DNA from 4 places in the Pseudoalteromonas sp. P80D2 genome. Region 1 is predicted to be linked to each of the others. Evidence: predicted binding sites of a transcription regulator. Region 1 holds the regulator's gene; each other region holds the start of a gene.
What was found. Region 1 encodes sigma-54, which starts transcription at its own class of promoters, with help from an activator protein. Its sites were predicted from a motif close to GTTGGCACGNNNNTNGNNT; they were not measured.
Positions count from the first base shown of each region.

Region 2: VRK28_RS09460 (DUF3192 domain-containing protein) is a predicted target of sigma-54. The motif match lies at 1,499-1,517, and genes of this name have one in related genera.
Region 3: flgB (flagellar basal body rod protein FlgB) is a predicted target of sigma-54. The motif match lies at 3,080-3,098, and genes of this name have one in related genera.
Region 4: VRK28_RS10345 (TorF family putative porin) is a predicted target of sigma-54. The motif match lies at 2,641-2,659, and genes of this name have one in related genera.

Region 1 covers NZ_JAZDAR010000026.1:457,024-461,102, forward strand. Annotated here, with positions in the region: gene lptB (LPS export ABC transporter ATP-binding protein) at 1-639, shown strand, start outside; gene VRK28_RS06900 (RNA polymerase factor sigma-54) at 747-2,243, shown strand; gene hpf (ribosome hibernation promoting factor) at 2,271-2,558, shown strand; gene ptsN (PTS IIA-like nitrogen regulatory protein PtsN) at 2,562-3,014, shown strand; gene rapZ (RNase adapter RapZ) at 3,015-3,860, shown strand; gene VRK28_RS06920 (HPr family phosphocarrier protein) at 3,874-4,079, shown strand, end outside.
Region 2 covers NZ_JAZDAR010000034.1:111,563-115,641, forward strand. Annotated here, with positions in the region: gene VRK28_RS09450 (response regulator) at 1-150, shown strand, start outside; gene VRK28_RS09455 (diguanylate cyclase) at 119-1,042, shown strand; gene VRK28_RS09460 (DUF3192 domain-containing protein) at 1,075-1,455, opposite strand; gene VRK28_RS09465 (D-2-hydroxyacid dehydrogenase) at 1,619-2,563, opposite strand; gene zntR (Zn(2+)-responsive transcriptional regulator) at 2,658-3,071, shown strand; gene VRK28_RS09475 (SO_0444 family Cu/Zn efflux transporter) at 3,055-4,079, shown strand, end outside.
Region 3 covers NZ_JAZDAR010000047.1:155,669-159,747, reverse strand. Annotated here, with positions in the region: gene flgE (flagellar hook protein FlgE) at 88-1,455, opposite strand; gene VRK28_RS12710 (flagellar hook assembly protein FlgD) at 1,507-2,187, opposite strand; gene flgC (flagellar basal body rod protein FlgC) at 2,201-2,632, opposite strand; gene flgB (flagellar basal body rod protein FlgB) at 2,635-3,045, opposite strand; gene VRK28_RS12695 (CheR family methyltransferase) at 3,181-4,011, opposite strand; gene VRK28_RS12690 (chemotaxis protein) at 4,033-4,079, opposite strand, start outside.
Region 4 covers NZ_JAZDAR010000037.1:10,229-14,307, forward strand. Annotated here, with positions in the region: gene VRK28_RS10330 (AsmA family protein) at 1-897, opposite strand, end outside; gene VRK28_RS10340 (hypothetical protein) at 1,303-2,469, shown strand; gene VRK28_RS10345 (TorF family putative porin) at 2,758-3,435, shown strand; gene VRK28_RS10350 (aldo/keto reductase) at 3,500-4,079, opposite strand, start outside.

The DNA of each region.
Region 1 (4,079 bases):
AGTATTGTTGGCTTGCTTGGTCCAAATGGCGCAGGTAAAACAACGACCTTCTATATGATTGTAGGCCTAGTACCTAGCGACAAAGGTAAAATCAGTATTGATGATAACGATATCACCCTTTTACCAATGCATAGCCGTGCGCGTTTAGGTATTGGCTATCTGCCACAAGAATCGTCAATTTTTCGAAAGTTGACGGTTTACCAAAACTTGATGGCCATTTTAGAAACTCGTAAAGATCTAAATAAAACCACCCGCGAAGAAACACTCAATAGCTTACTTGATGAGTTTAGTATTCAACACATTCGTGACAGCCAAGGTATGGCGCTGTCAGGTGGTGAGCGACGCCGTGTAGAAATTGCTCGCGCATTAGCCGCTAATCCTAAATTTATCCTTTTAGATGAGCCTTTTGCTGGTGTTGATCCAATTTCAGTGTTAGATATAAAGAAAATTATTGAGCACCTAAAAAATCGTGGTATCGGTGTACTAATTACTGACCATAATGTTCGAGAAACCCTTGATGTTTGTGAAAAAGCCTACATTGTTTCTCATGGGGAGCTAATTGCATCAGGCACACCTGAGCACGTATTAGCAGACCAAACTGTACGCGATGTATATCTAGGCGAGCAATTCAGGCTGTAACCATTACGCCAGCGACTAGAGCATCTGCTAGACTTATAACAATGACAATAAATCGATAACTGTGTTTATACAGGTATCGATAACTTAAAAAGGATTGTTAGGGATACATGAGGCAATCATTACAGCTGCGCATGGGCCAGCAACTTACAATGACTCCACAACTGCAACAAGCTATTCGTTTGTTGCAGCTCAGTACATTGGATCTCCAGCAAGAAATTCAAGAAGCGCTTGATAGTAATCCTCTACTTGAAGTGGAAGAAGCGGATTACAACGAAGAAAGCACCGGCAAGAATGAGCAAAAAGCTGAATCTGACGATGTACAAGTCAGCGCGTCTGCCGAAGAAGCACCTAGCGAGTACGAGCAAGAAAGTAGTGATGCTCTCAATAAAGACACCGTAAGCGATGACTTAGCAATGGATGTTACCTGGGATGAGTACATGAGTGCCGCCCCTTCAACATCGTCAGGGCCAATGCCTGAAGATGAATCTATCTATCAGGGAGCATCAACCGAAACCCTTCACGAATACCTGATGTGGCAATTGCAACTCACGCCATTTAGCCCTACTGATGAAGCGATTGCTGTGGCAATTGTAGAAGCTATCGATGACTCAGGTATTTTAACGGTAAGCTGTGAAGATATCGTCGAAAGCTTTAATCAAAATAACGATGAAGAAGAAATCGAACTTGATGAAGTCGAAGCGGTCTTAAAAAGAATTCAGTTATTTGATCCTGTGGGTATTGGCGCGCGCAGTTTACAAGAATGCCTGTGCATTCAGCTACGCCAATTCGATGCCGATACGCCATATTTAGCTGAAACTAAAATGGTTTTATCTGAGCATATCGAATTATTAGCGAGTCGCGACTATCGAACTTTGATGAAAAAGACTAAGCTTAAAGAAAATGAGCTTAAAGAAGTGATGACGCTTATTCACAGCTTAAATCCTAAGCCTGCGGATAGCATAGTACGCGAAGAATCTGAGTACGTTATACCTGATGTATCAGTGAAAAAAGTGAAAGGCCGCTGGGTAGTCGAGTTAAACCCAGATTGTATGCCAAAGATTAGAGTGAACAGCCAATATGCGGCGATGTCTCGCTCTGTTAAATCAAGTAGCGACAGCCAATTTATTCGCTCTCACTTACAAGAAGCAAAGTGGTTTATTAAGAGCTTAGAAAGCCGTAACGATACGCTATTAAAAGTGACCAACTGTATCGTTCAACAACAACAAGCTTTCTTTGAGCATGGCCCTGAGGCAATGAAGCCGATGGTGCTAAATGATGTTGCTGAAATGGTCGAAATGCATGAATCGACGATTTCACGGGTAACAACGCAAAAATATATGCATACCCCACGGGGTATTTTTGAGTTGAAATATTTCTTCTCAAGCCATGTCAGCACCGAAAATGGTGGTGAGTGTTCTTCTACAGCAATACGCGCTTTAATCAAGAAGTTAGTCGCTGCAGAAAACTCAGCTAAACCATTGAGTGATAGCAAAATTGCAGATATATTGGCTGAGCAAGGAATTAAAGTAGCTAGACGTACAATTGCAAAATATCGTGAGTCTCTAGCAATACCTCCGTCTAATCAGCGTAAGAGTCTGATTTAGACGTTTTACATAGAAGGAAAAATGCTTATGCAACTAAATTTAACTGGTCGTCATGTAGAAATCACAGATTCATTAAGAGACTATGTAAACACCAAGTTTGCGAAACTAGAAAGGCATTTTGACCATATTAATAATGTTCATGTCATTCTAGATGTAGAAAAATTAAGCCAAAAAGCAGAAGCAACTTTACATGTAAACGGAGGCGAATTGTTCGCTTCTACAGAACATCAAGATATGTACGCAGCCATTGACTCACTGATCGATAAACTTGATCGCCAAGTCATTAAACACAAAGAGAAATTAGCTCGACATTAAATTATGAAACTAAGTTCACTTACTAACCAGGACTGCAGCAAAGCTGCGGTCCTTTTTAATAGCAAAAAAAGAATTCTTGAATATATCAGCGAACTGGCCCACCAGCAGCTTCCTCATTTATCGCAACAAGATATCCTAGATGCTTTACTCAACCGAGAAAAACTAGGTAGCACCGGCATTGGCCGAGGTATTGCTATTCCACATGGCCGAATGAGCGGCGCAGATGAGCCTCATGCATTTGTGATAGTGAGTGAATCCCCTATTAATTTTGATGCAATTGATAATCGTCCAGTTGATATTTTTGTGGCACTCATCGTACCAGATGGTGACTGTCAGCTTCACCTAAAGACCTTATCAACAATTGCTGATAGACTTAAAGATAAAGAATTTTGTAAACAGCTGCGTAGTGCTACTACCGATCAGCAACTGTTTCAGGTCATATCAGCAGAGGCATAAATGGAATTAATAATTATCAGCGGTCGCTCAGGCTCAGGTAAATCGGTCGCTTTACGAGTACTTGAAGACTTAGGCTATTATTGCGTTGATAATATTCCGGTTAATTTACTGCCTTCGCTCGTACGAAGTGTGTCTGATAACTACGATAAAATAGCGGTCAGCATCGACGTGCGTAACTTACCGAAAGAGCAGCAAGAATTTAATGATATTCTTGAGTACCTGCCAGGTTTCGCAAACCCAACACTATTCTATTTAGACAGTGATGACCAAACTCTGATCAAGCGCTTTTCAGAAACACGCCGCTTGCATCCACTATCTATTGATTCTTTGCCGCTTGATCTGGCCATTAAACAAGAAAAAATCCTGCTTGATGTGTTGATCACTCGCGCTGACTTTATGATTGATACCACTGATCTGAGTGTTCATCAGTTAGCAGAATCAATTCGCGAAAAGATTTTAGGTAAAAAAGATAAAAAGCTGATTATTACTTTTATGTCGTTTGGCTTTAAGCATGGTATTCCAAAAGAAGCTGACTACGTTTTTGATGCACGCTTTTTACCTAACCCACACTGGGAACCTGATTTAAAGCCACTAACCGGCCTTGATCAACCAGTAAAAGATTACCTAGCTAGCCACAGCATAGTACAAAAGTTCACGTGGCAAATACAAACCTTTGTGCAAACTTGGTTACCGCACTTAGAGCGCAATAACCGCAGTTACCTGACTATTGCTATTGGCTGTACCGGTGGCCAACATCGCTCTGTTTACTTAGCGCAAACAATTGGTGAGAGCTTTGCCAAAAGCCATGCTAATGTAAAAATTCGCCACCGCGAACAAGACATTTAATTAGGCACCAACAATGCACGCTGAAGATACCTTTTTAATTCAAAATAAACTTGGCTTACATGCTCGTGCTGCTACTGTTTTAGCGCAATTAGCACTGCAATTTGATGCCAAAATTACGCTTTATCAAGATGATAAAGAAGCTGAAGGCGACAGCGTGTTAGCATTAATGCTACTTGAAAGTAGTCAGGGTAAAGAAGTTCGCGTTGTATGCGAAGGCCC
Region 2 (4,079 bases), on a different contig from region 1:
GCTCAGCAATGTGAAGCTAGGCTTAAAGCAGATGGCGAACTGCCCGTACAATTAAATGATGAGTTGCAGTGGCAAATGAAACAGGTCATCGCATTTATCATCGAACAAGGATCTACTGATGTTGAAAAGAGCCAAGGTACTGATTGTTGATGACGATCCGTTAAACCGCTTGGTATTAGAGAAAACATTGCAGCAAGACTATGATGTTTTTTGTGTTGAGAGTGGCGAAAAAGCACTAACGTTTTTAAAAACGCAAACTGTTGATTTGTTGATCTTGGATATTGTGATGCCAGGCATTGACGGCTATGAAGTGCTTACTAAGTTAAAAGAAAGCGCAACTACCAGTATGCTGCCTGTAATATTTATTTCTGCCAATACCAGTCACGATGATGAAGCGAAGGGCCTTGAATTAGGCGCGATGGACTACATCACTAAACCATTTAGTGCTGCTATCGTGCGTGCTCGAGTGCGTAATCAGCTGCTGATCAAACAAAAAAATGACTTACTCGAGATGCTCGCCTCAATTGATGGCCTAACCGAGATCCCAAACCGACGTTATTTAGATGAAAATTTAGCGCGAGAATGGCGTCGTTGCCGTCGAGATCAAACCCCGTTATCTGTGTTATTGATGGATGTTGATCACTTCAAGCGTTACAACGATTGCTATGGTCACCGAGCAGGTGATGATTGCTTAAAACAAATTGCTCATGCCTTAGTTGGATCTTGTGAACGAGGCAGTGATTTTGTTGCTCGTTATGGTGGTGAAGAGTTTGCTGCGGTGTTACCCAATACTTCAGCTAAAGAGGCTATATCGTTTGCAAATAAACTGCGCAATGCTGTGAATGATTTAAACATCCCACACAAAGCGTCGCTAAATGCCGACCATGTCACAATTAGTATTGGTATTGCGACCACAGAAAATGGTCAGGTTTATGCAGAACAAACTTTGCTTGAAGAAGCTGATTTAGGTCTTTATCAGGCTAAAGATGCCGGACGAGATCAGATAGTATCGAGAATGATCGCAGTAAATGAACATGAGTAGGCAAAGCCTACTCACCCGTTTCAAACTATTTATTAACCATTGCTAAGTGATTTATAAATCGTATCACCCACGCCAATTAACTTATCATTTTTAAATACGAGTGGCGTACACTCATCTTTAGTCATCTTGCCATCAGAGTGAATGCTATGCGTTGCATAGAATAATACTTGATAAACATCATCGCCTTGCTTTAATAGCTCGGTAAAGTTAGGTGTATTTAGTTTATTTAATACAGTTTGGTAGCTCGTATCTAATGCAAGATTAGAAATCACTTCACGGTTATTTTTATGCTGTTTTTGCCAGCTAGAAGAGTTACCAGCCCAATGTGTGTCGGCTTCACCGTCAGAAACAGCAATGACACAACCAGTTAAAAATGGAGCAGTTAGCGCGGCAATAAGAAGTGCTTTTTTCATGTTATTTTATCCCGAAGAAATTGTTTTATAGTTATCCACTTGATAGCAAACTGCTTGCCAAACTTACAAATCACAAATGAATCAATTGGTTAGGTTATTTTTAGTCAATGGGCTAAGTAATAAATTACTAACTACTTAGCTCTATTGACTAATAAATTGCGATTTAGACCAACCTGTTACGTGTTTCGCCTTGATTAAATGCTTGGATATTTAACGCAATTTCGTTAACTAAGCGCACAATAGATTCTTGGCTCGCCCATGCAATGTGTGGGGTAAGTAATAAGTTTGCACCTTTGTATAGTGCCAGCGGGTTTTCTTGCTCTGCGGGTTCTTTACTGAGTACATCAACACCAGCTCCGGCTATGACATTATTAGCTAATGCGTCAGCTAAATCGGCTTCATTGATGATCCCACCACGAGCAGTATTAATGATGATAGCTGACGGTTTCATCATGCTTAATTCTGCCGCAGCGATTTGGTTGCGTGTTTCATCAGTTAGCGGGCAGTGAACACTAATAATATCGGCCGTGGTTAGGGCATAATTGAAACTAACACGACCTTCACGAGGCGTTTGGCCTTTTCGTTCACTAATGATGACATCGGCACCAAAGGCGCGTGCTACATCGGCAACGGCTTTACCCAGTGAGCCATAGCCAACAATAGCCAGTGTTTTGCCGGCAATTTCATTAAAGCTGTAATCTAAACGGCAAAAGATCGGGCTTTGCTGCCATAAGCCTTGCTGGCAATCATTAATGTATCTGTGAGTATTGCCAAGTAAATTAGTGATGAGAGTAAAGGTATGCTGCACCACACTCGGTGTTGAATAGCCCGCGACATTGGTCACTGCGATGTTATGCTCTTTGGCTGCACCTAAATCAATGTTGTTAGTCCCTGTCGCTGCAACACATATTAATTTTAAATTAGTTAATTTGCTCATGGCGTTCTGATCAATCACCACTTTATTACTGATAACGATATCGGCATCTTGGCAGCGCTCAACAACCTGTTCTTGAGCGGTTAAATCGTAACAGGTTAACTTACCTAATTGCGCTAAGGCATCTAACGAAGTGTTGGCTAATGTCGCTGCATCAAGGACAGTAATATTCATGTGCTTTCCTTTTTTAATTTATTGCTTGACCTTGGGGTGTACTCCAAGGTTTATAGTGAGCATAATAAATAAACGCTTCACAATGGAGACGGTGATGAAAATAGGTGAGTTTGCCCGTCAGTTGGGTGTCTCAACAGATACGCTACGGTACTACGAAAAGCATGGTTTGTTAACGCCTAGTTCGCGTTCAGACGTGGGATATCGTTTTTATTCTGAGAATGACTATAAACAAATGGCGTTTATTCTCAGAGCAAAGAATGTTGGCTTTAGTCTGGCTGAGATCAAAGAACTACTGCAAATTAAGTTTCATAAAGATCAGCATTCTTGCCATGAAGTTAAAGAGATGACGATACAAAAACGTGATCTCGTTGCACAGCGAATTGCAGAGCTTACTCGCTTTTATGACTCACTTTCATTATTGGCAGATAAATGTTGTGGCGGAGAAGAGCCTGCTGAAAACTGCTCAATACTAACAACGCTGGAGGATATCGATGGACTTACTCAATAATTTTTGGCATCTGTTTTTACTTTCAGCACCTTGGTTAATGCTGGGCTTATTCATAGCAGGTCTTCTCAATGTGTATTTGCCTGCTAACTTTCTTAACCGGCATTTAGGCAAAGAAGGGTTATGGACCACAGTTAAAGCAGCCTTTATTGGTGCTCCAATGCCATTGTGTTCATGTGGTGTGATCCCTGCGGCCATTGGTTTAAGAAGGGCAGGGGCGTCAAAAAGTGCTACCACAGCATTTTTAGTTTCAACCCCTGAAACTGGGGTCGATTCGGTTTCGGTATCTTATGTGTTGCTTGGCCCATTTATGGCGGTGATACGTCCTATTGCCGCCGTGTGCAGTGCCATTATGGCCGGTGTCTTAGTGGGGAAAGACAGTGAACTTCATCAGCATCAAAATACAGCATCAGATGAAAAAGACTCAGAATCAACATCTTGTTGTAGCAGTAAACAGCCTGAGCCTGTGACTACAGCGAGTTGTTGTAGCAAAGAGGCATCTACTAAGCCCGCACAAAGTTGTTGTAGTAAGCAATCACCTCAAGAACTTGAGCCTGCTAAAACAACAAGTTGTTGTAGTAGCAAGGAATCGCAACCAACACAGGAGCCGCAACACAGTTGCGCAACTGAAAAAGCAGCACCTTCGCAGAAAAGCTGTTGTAGCACTGAGCAGTCAACTAAAGCCGTTGAAAGTCGTTTTAGCAAACTGAAACGTGCAGTGAGCTTTAGTTGTAACAAGCTGCTTGAAGACACCATGATTTGGCTAATGATCGGTTTATTTTTTGCTGCTTTAGTACAAACTTATGTACCAGAATCTTATTTAAGCCAATGGGGTAATGGCATTCTTGCGATGCTGGTGGTTATTTTAATCAGTATTCCAATGTATATCTGTGCCACAGCATCGACACCTATAGCGGCAGGCTTATTACTCAGTGGTGTCTCTCCGGGGGCGGTGCTAGTGTTTATGTTGGCAGGGCCGGCAACTAATATTGCAACGCTTGGTGTGGTTGG
Region 3 (4,079 bases), on a different contig from region 1:
GAAGAGAAAAATGAATAATTAGAATGAAAAAAGGCTGCCAATAGAGGGAGCAGCCTTCGTGTCGGATTAAGCTTAGAGCCGTTAAAATTAACGGATCTGTAGGATGTTTTGCTGTAGTGTTGAGTTAACCTCAAGCGCACGTGAATTTGCTTGGAAGTTACGCTGCGCACTAATCAAGTCAACAAGTTCGTTAGTTAGGTTTACGTTTGATTGTTCAAGCGCAGATGAGTTAATTGAACCCAAGGTACCTGAACCTGGTTCGCCAGCAATAGGCTCACCTGACGTTAAACTCTTCTTCCAAGAAGTATCACCCACTTGTTGTAAACCCTGTGAGTTCGAAAAGCGTACCATGGCAACTTGACCTAAGAATGAAGTGTCACCATTACTGTATGAAGCAACAATTTTACCGTCAGAACCGATATCGATACCCGATAGACGACCTACAGTCGCACCATCTTGTTCCAGTGCTTTTACTTCAAAGTTACTAGCATATTGAGTAGGTACTTTATTCGCTGTTGCCGCTTCATCACGCCAGTTCATCGTTACATCATCAGGGAAACTAGCACCATTAGATAGTAAGTCAGATAAACCTGTCGCAGCGCCTGCGCCATTTGGTAAAGTTAATGGGTTAAATGATGCATCAGTATTAGCAACACCATCCGTGTTAAGTGGTAAACCACTTGAATCAAATTGGAATGTAGTTAGTGGTGTATAAGGCGTTGTTGTTTGCTCTACACCACTTGCATCAAATGGTTTTTCATCCAGTGTGGCGTATACTTGCCACTCATTGTCATTACCTGTCACAGCTGCATCAGTTTTAACGAAGAAGAACTGTAAAATATGTGGCTCACCTAATGAATCATACACAGTTGTTGATGTTGAACTATTATATGTAGCACTTGATTCAGGATCAAACGGTGTCACTGTTGGCGCAGAGGCACGTGAATCAAGGTTAAATGATGAATAAACATTCGTGGTTGCACGAGGTGAACCTGATGCATCAGGAATTTGTAACGCTGAAGATGTACTTAAGCTAACAGAAGTGGTATCACCAGTTGCTTCATCAACAGGGAAACCTTGTAAGTAGTTACCGCTTGCATCAACAATAAAGTTATCCTGATTTAATTTAAACGCACCTGCACGAGTATATGTGAAGTCTTGCGCACCTAGGTCATTCGCCATTGCGAAATAACCTTCACCAGTGATCGCTAAGTCAAGAGAGTTATTTGTGAAAGATAACGAACCTTGGTGGAATTGCTGTGCCACCATTGTCGTTCTTACACCGTCACCATTTTTTGTTTTACCAGAACTAAATACTGATGATGCGTATACATCAGCGAACTCTGCACGAGACTCTTTAAAGCCTGTAGTGTTCACGTTAGCAATATTATTTGCTGTAACGTCTAAATCTTTTTGCGCGGCTGCTAAGCCTGTTAATGCAATATTGAAGCTCATAACTCACCTCTAACCTATCTCTTAGCCTAAGCTAACCCAAACCTTTTTTACTTATGCGATTTCAGCTATATCAGTTAGCCTAACCGCACCCTCTTTTGTATTTACGATAATGCCGCTTGCGCCATTAATATTGACACTTTCAATATTCTTAAAGGTCGCCATTGGCATACTGCTGTAGTCTCCATTTACAAAGCCTTCAGCACTGATGTCATATTCACCTTCAGGTAGCACATTGCCATCATTGTCTTTACCATCCCATTCAAAACGAAGTGCACCCGCTGACTGAGAACCTAATTCAATGGTACGCACTAACTGGCCTGATGAATCCGTTATTCTTAGCGTTAAAGATTCAACAGCGGTTTCTGCAACCACAGAACCTTTAGCGAGATTTTCGCCATCAAAATCAATGGTGTCAGACTCAAGTAACGCTTGCTTACCAACAAGCGTTGAAGCCTGTAAGGCAGAGTTAGATGTCATTGATGCAGTGAGTGATTCAAACTTCTCATTTAAGTTTGAAATACCCTCAGCCATAGTGAAATTCGTCATCTGCGCAATCATTTGATCGTTGTCAGCTGGCTTGCTTGGGTCTTGAAACGACAACTGTTGTGTTAAAAGTGAGAAGAAGTCTTCTTGCGTTAAAGTATCATCTTTCTCTTCTGTTTTATTTTGATTGTCTTGCCAACGTAAATTATCTAAATACGTTGATGACGCACTGCTGATGTCGTTACTCATAACTTATCCTCGGTTACCGCTGCCCAAGCAACAGTGTTTTACTTAACATTTGCTTAGCTGCATCAGCAACTTGCACATTTGTTTGGTAAGAGCGAGAGGCTGAAATCATATTTGCCATTTCTTCTACAACATTAACGTTAGGTTTGTAGATATAACCATTTTCATCCGCACTTGGGTGGTTCGGGTTATATTCAATTTGCAGAGGTTTATCGCTCTCTACAACACCTAATACTTTAACGCCAACAGAAGAGCCCTGAGGATTGCTTTGTGATGATGACGCTTTAGTCAGCTCTGCAGCAAAAACAGGATGGCGCGCTCGGTATGTCTGATCTTGGCTGGAACTAATCGTATTCGCATTCGAGATATTACTGGCTGTGGTATTTAAGCGAACATTTTGTGCACTCATACCGGTTGCTGAAATATCAAAAACATTATACAAACTCATGATTAAGCTCCTTGACTACCGAGGGCTTTTTTAAGGCCTTTAATTTTACTACTCATAAATTGCAGGCTTGCCTGATACTCTAATGAGTTCTGTACATACAAGTTTCGTTCCACTTGTATATCGACTGAGTTACCATCACCTGTATCTGCTTGATTTGGCGTACGAAACATTTCTGCACTGCCAACAAAACGACTGCCCCCGGCAATATGTTTAGCATCGGTTCTTACCATGCTATTGCCGCCTTGCTGGTTGCTTTTTGCCGCTTTTAATGCCGAGGCAAAATCGATATCTTTCGCTTTATAGCCCGGCGTATCAGCATTAGCGATATTTGTCGCTAATAACTCAGCGCGTTGTGAACGGATCAACATCGCATGAGGATGAACACCAAATGCTTTATCAAAACTGATAGCCATAACCATCTCCAAAAAATTGACTCTGTAGTGGTTAATGCAAAAGCTAAGCCAAAAATTTAGGAGTGATTTAATTTATATAAGAGACTGAAAAATAGGTAAATTTAGCAACCTAAGGGCTAGGTTGCTAAGGAGAGTTTACTTTTTCTGATAGATGATACCGGGGTTACAACGAACCATATCAAAGCTATCACTTAAGCCCGCCATTGATTCTGACGCACCTAAAAACAGGTAACCTTTCGGGTTTAAAGCTTGAGCAAATTGCGAAATGATTTTAGCTTTTACTTCTGGTGAAAAGTAAATTAACACATTACGGCAAAATATGATGTCAAACTTGCCCATTAGGGCATATGAATCGAGTAAGTTTAAATGTCTAAAGCTGACCATTTTACGTATAGGGTCAACTACCTGAGCCATTCCATTACCGCTGTCCTTGAAGAACTTTTGACGACGCTCCATCGACAAGCCACGAGCAAGGGCTAGCGAGTCATACTCAGCATTCTTGCACATATCAAGCATGGTATTAGAGATATCAGTGCCAATAATTTGCGCACCCATCTTTAATACGCCTGGGTTTTTAGATTGGAACTCGGCAACCGACATGGCAATTGAGTACGGCTCTTGTCCTGATGAACTTGCCGCTGACCATATCTTTAGTGGCCTACGCACATCTTTAAGCTCAGGAAATAGTTTTGTTTTCAATAACTCAAACGGATATTGGTCACGAAACCAAAGCGTTTCATTGGTTGTCATCGCATCAACGACAGCGGCACGAAGCTGCCTCTCATGAGGGCTTAGTGTTTTACTTACCAACTGTGATAAAGACTCAACATTAAAACGCGCCATAAGCGGCGCAAGGCGGCTTTTAACTAAATAAAGTTTATTATCGCCAAGCACAATGCCACATTGTTGCTCTAAAAAAGAGCGGAATTGATCGTATTCGCTTTGTTGTAAATGCTTATTTTCCAAAGTAATACCACCTATAAATAATTAATCACAATGAACCCACTTCTTCACAGCTGTCGCTAATTCATCTG
Region 4 (4,079 bases), on a different contig from region 1:
AAGCTTAAACTGCTGTCCTTTTAGGTGCATTGAACCCTTTACATTAAAGGCATTAAACGCATTTTCTTTTGCATTAAGCTCAACACCTTGCCAACTCGCAATATTTTTTACTGAGTCACCACTTACAGAAAGAAGCCCTTGCACGTCATTACCCATTTCTGCAATTGCACCTTTAAAATTTAAATCGACTAAGCGTGAATCAACCTCAGTGCTTACATTAAAGGTTTCGCCTTCAATCGCTTTAACAGGTGTATCTAGCGTGACATCTAAATCAAAGCGCTCACCCATATAGGTAATACCGCCTTTTAATTCTAAGGTCTTACGAAGAGAAGGTAATAAGATTGCTAATTCTAAATCGCTTATCTGTTGCTTTGCTCCGGTTTTGCCATCTAGATAAGTGAAAGTACCACCGTAGATTGCTACTTCACCAAGTTCGATATCAAAGTTATCTGGTAAGTTAACAGCGCCAGAACTCTTTTGCTGCTCTGTCTGTGGTTGCTCAGCAACCGCATCAAATAATTGCCAGTTTGCTTTACCATTTTTATCGGTTTCTAACAAAATTGTTGGTTCGTTAATAACGAATTTATCAAGTTTAAACTCACCGCCAAATAACGACATCCACGGGATACGGATAGCAAGTTGCTGCATGCTTGCCATATCTTTTTGCGAGCCAGTTTGCATATTGGCAAAGTGCACATCATTCAATTCGAGTTTTAATGATGGAAATACCGACAGCTTTTTATCGCCATTAATAGTCAGACTACGACCTGTGGTTTGTTCTACTTGCTCCGATACTTTATTAAATATCGCGTCTGTAGGTATTAGGAATGGTGCTGCGACTACCAATGCAATCAGTAATACGAAGATGACACCAACGATTTTCAGTAAGGTTTTCATAATCATCCTTAAAAATGGGCAAACAATGTTCATATCATAGCGGGAGTTAGGCGCAATTGCATTGCCCAACACATAAAAAGGTTTGTAAACAAGCTTAGGTACAAGAATATGAATCAGCGCTGAAACTTTTTGATACCTATAGGTTACAAAAATCCCTTGGCCGCTTTATACCCTCAGTGATTATCTCGTTAAAAATTGCTGCTCACTTTGAACTCAGTGTTGAGCAATTATTTACACTCGATGACAATGATTAATAAACCACATCAGTCGCAATCTTACTTATAAATTATCAGTAAGATTGCATCATTTCATTACTTCGGTATGATGCACGACCCTGTTGTTTTTGCACCCTGTGTACTAAAATTAAACAACCCAATTTGGTCAAAACTGGAGTATCGATTAAGCATGAAGAAACTGCTTATTTCACCGTCAAAAATGGCGCTTGGCGAGCAAGAAAGTCAAATTTATCAAAATATCCTCAAGCAAGCCTCTGATATCAGCTTAAACCTTATGGCAGTTAAAGTAGAAAACCATCCTGAAGACTTTTTAGGTTGGTGCTATGAGCTATTAAGTGCAAGCCGCGATCGCATTAACTACGATCTGTTAGAAGATAAGCAATTACCGACACTTAAAAAACTTCATGATTTATTAATTTCTGCAATCAGCTTTTTGCAGTTAAAAACATTAAGGGTTGCGCCATGGCCTGTAATCGCAGGCTTTATCGAGCAGCATAAAGAGCTTGTAGCCCTTGATGAGCAATTACGTTTAGCTAATTACATTGCTGCAATTAAATCGCAATCCCTAAAAGAGATGATCCCAGAAGACCGTTTAGCGTTTTCAGGTAAACACAGTGCCTCGCTTGATCCAAGCAGCTATAACTTCGACGTTGAATGGTTTGCTTCTACTAAGAACGCAAAAGGTTTCCACCAAATGTTGAGTGATTTACCAGGTGCGTTCGATGAGGCGCTTGTACACATTCCACTTGAGGGTGAAGTAACGCAAGAACATTATCAGCATTTTATGGTTGCTTACTTCATGGCATTTAATGGCAGCGATGAAAAGCCAACGCTTGCTCCTGCTACTCGCTTACTTGCGATGCGCCGACCTGACGTGTTTACACCAATCGTAAATAGTAAACTTGATGCCCTTTGTGCGGCATTAGGCATTACTAAGCTAAATAACCGCGATTTTGAGCGCTACTGGCAAGATGTTGTTGAAGCCATTCATAGTATGCCTTGGTTCAAAATGGCCAGTGCAGCAAATGAGCTTGAACAATCTCTGGTTGAAATCAAAGCCCTATTGCCTAGCTTCTTTTATTATGCAGATAAAAGTACCGCTGATAACTCTAACTATATTAAGTTGTTAAACAAACCTAAGAGTACCACAAGCTCAGCAGGTAAAAAGACCGTACGCCGTGGCAAAGAATCAGCAGAGATACTGGTGGACCGAGCATTAGCAAGTGATGATATCCCTGAACATATCAAAGCTAAGCGCGATTCAATCATCAGTGAAGTTGAAAAAGGCCGCAGTGTTGAAGAAACCATTACTCTAATGCGTGCAATTTTCGGCTAAGTTACTCTCAAATAAGCAAAACCCGGTTGCTTCGCAATTGTGCAACCGGGTTATTTTTTGCACCACACATGTGCGCATGAACAATTCAAATAACCATCCTTTTCACAATTAAACAAGTTTAAAAGCCTGTTTTTAAAGCCTTTAAGCATAAAATATCCCGTTCGAAATTAACTTGGCACAACCAGTGCAATATCGTATCCAGACAACACATAGAAAATGTCCTCAAATAATAACCAGACTGCAATCTGAAAATGGGACAAAATCAACATAACAACAGGATACAGAAACATGCTAAAACTAAAAAAAACGGTCGCAGCAAGCGCCCTTGCGCTATTAACTTTGAGCTCAACATATAGCTATGCAGAAGTCACAGCAAACGCTGCGGCAACTTCAAACTACTTATGGCGTGGTCAAGAACAAACCGGCGGTGATGCTGCAATCCAAGGTGGTATCGACTACGCAAGTGAATCTGGCTTTTATGCGGGTACTTGGGTATCGAATGCTAGCTGGGCTGACGACATGACTTACGAGCTAGACCTTTATGCTGGTTTTGGCGGTGAAATCAATGAAACCTTTAGCTACGATGTTGGCTACATTTATTATGCATACCCAGATGCAGCGTCTTACACAGATGCAGACTTCTCAGAAATCTACGGTAGCATTAGCATGGGTAGCTTCACCTTTGGTGCAGCAGTCCTAGCAACATCAGCAGCAAGCGGTGACGGTACAGATTTTGGTGACTCTCTATATTTAAATGCTGACTACAGTTTCCCAGTTGGCAGTACCGGTGCAGAAATGGCCCTTCACTTAGGTCATTACTCAGGGGATTTCATTGGTGATGATGACATCATCGACTACGGTGTTTCAGTGTCGAAAGACGGCTTTACTTTCGGTCTTTCAGACAACGACATTGATGGTTCAGATGTAAAAGTGTATGTCGCTTACGCGGTTGACTTCACTTTATAAAGAATGTGTTACTTGCTGCAACACGAAGGGCCGTTAAGGCCCTTTTCTCGTTTTGGGCTATATATTAAGGCACACTATGCCCGGTTGAGCCTTGCCAAATGCGATACCATTGTTCACGGTTCATAGTAAGCTGCTTAGCTTCAACAGCTGATTTAACACGCTCAATATTACCCGTACCAAGTACCACAGACGGTGCACTTGGGTGCATTAACAGCCAAGCATAAACAACTTGATCAATGGCTGTGGCGCCAATTTCAGCACCAACCTGCTCCAACACTGCACGTAAACGCACCGCTTTTTCATCATCACTTGAGAATATACGACCCCCAGCTAATGGTGACCAAAGCATAGGTTTGATATCGAGCAATTGGCATTGGTCTAAGCTTCCATCATCAAGGGCTTTCATTTCGTAAGGTGAAAACTCAATTTGATTAGTCACAAGCTCAAAGTCTAAACGCGACTGCAACAAGCTAAGTTGCGATGGGGTAAAATTAGATACACCAAAATCAATCACGTCACCATTTGCTTTTAGGGTATTAAATGCTTGTGCCATTTCATCGGCGTTCATTAAGTAATCAGGGCGATGGATAAGTAATACATCTAAACGATCAGTGTTGAAGTTTTTAAGTGACTGCTGTGCTGAG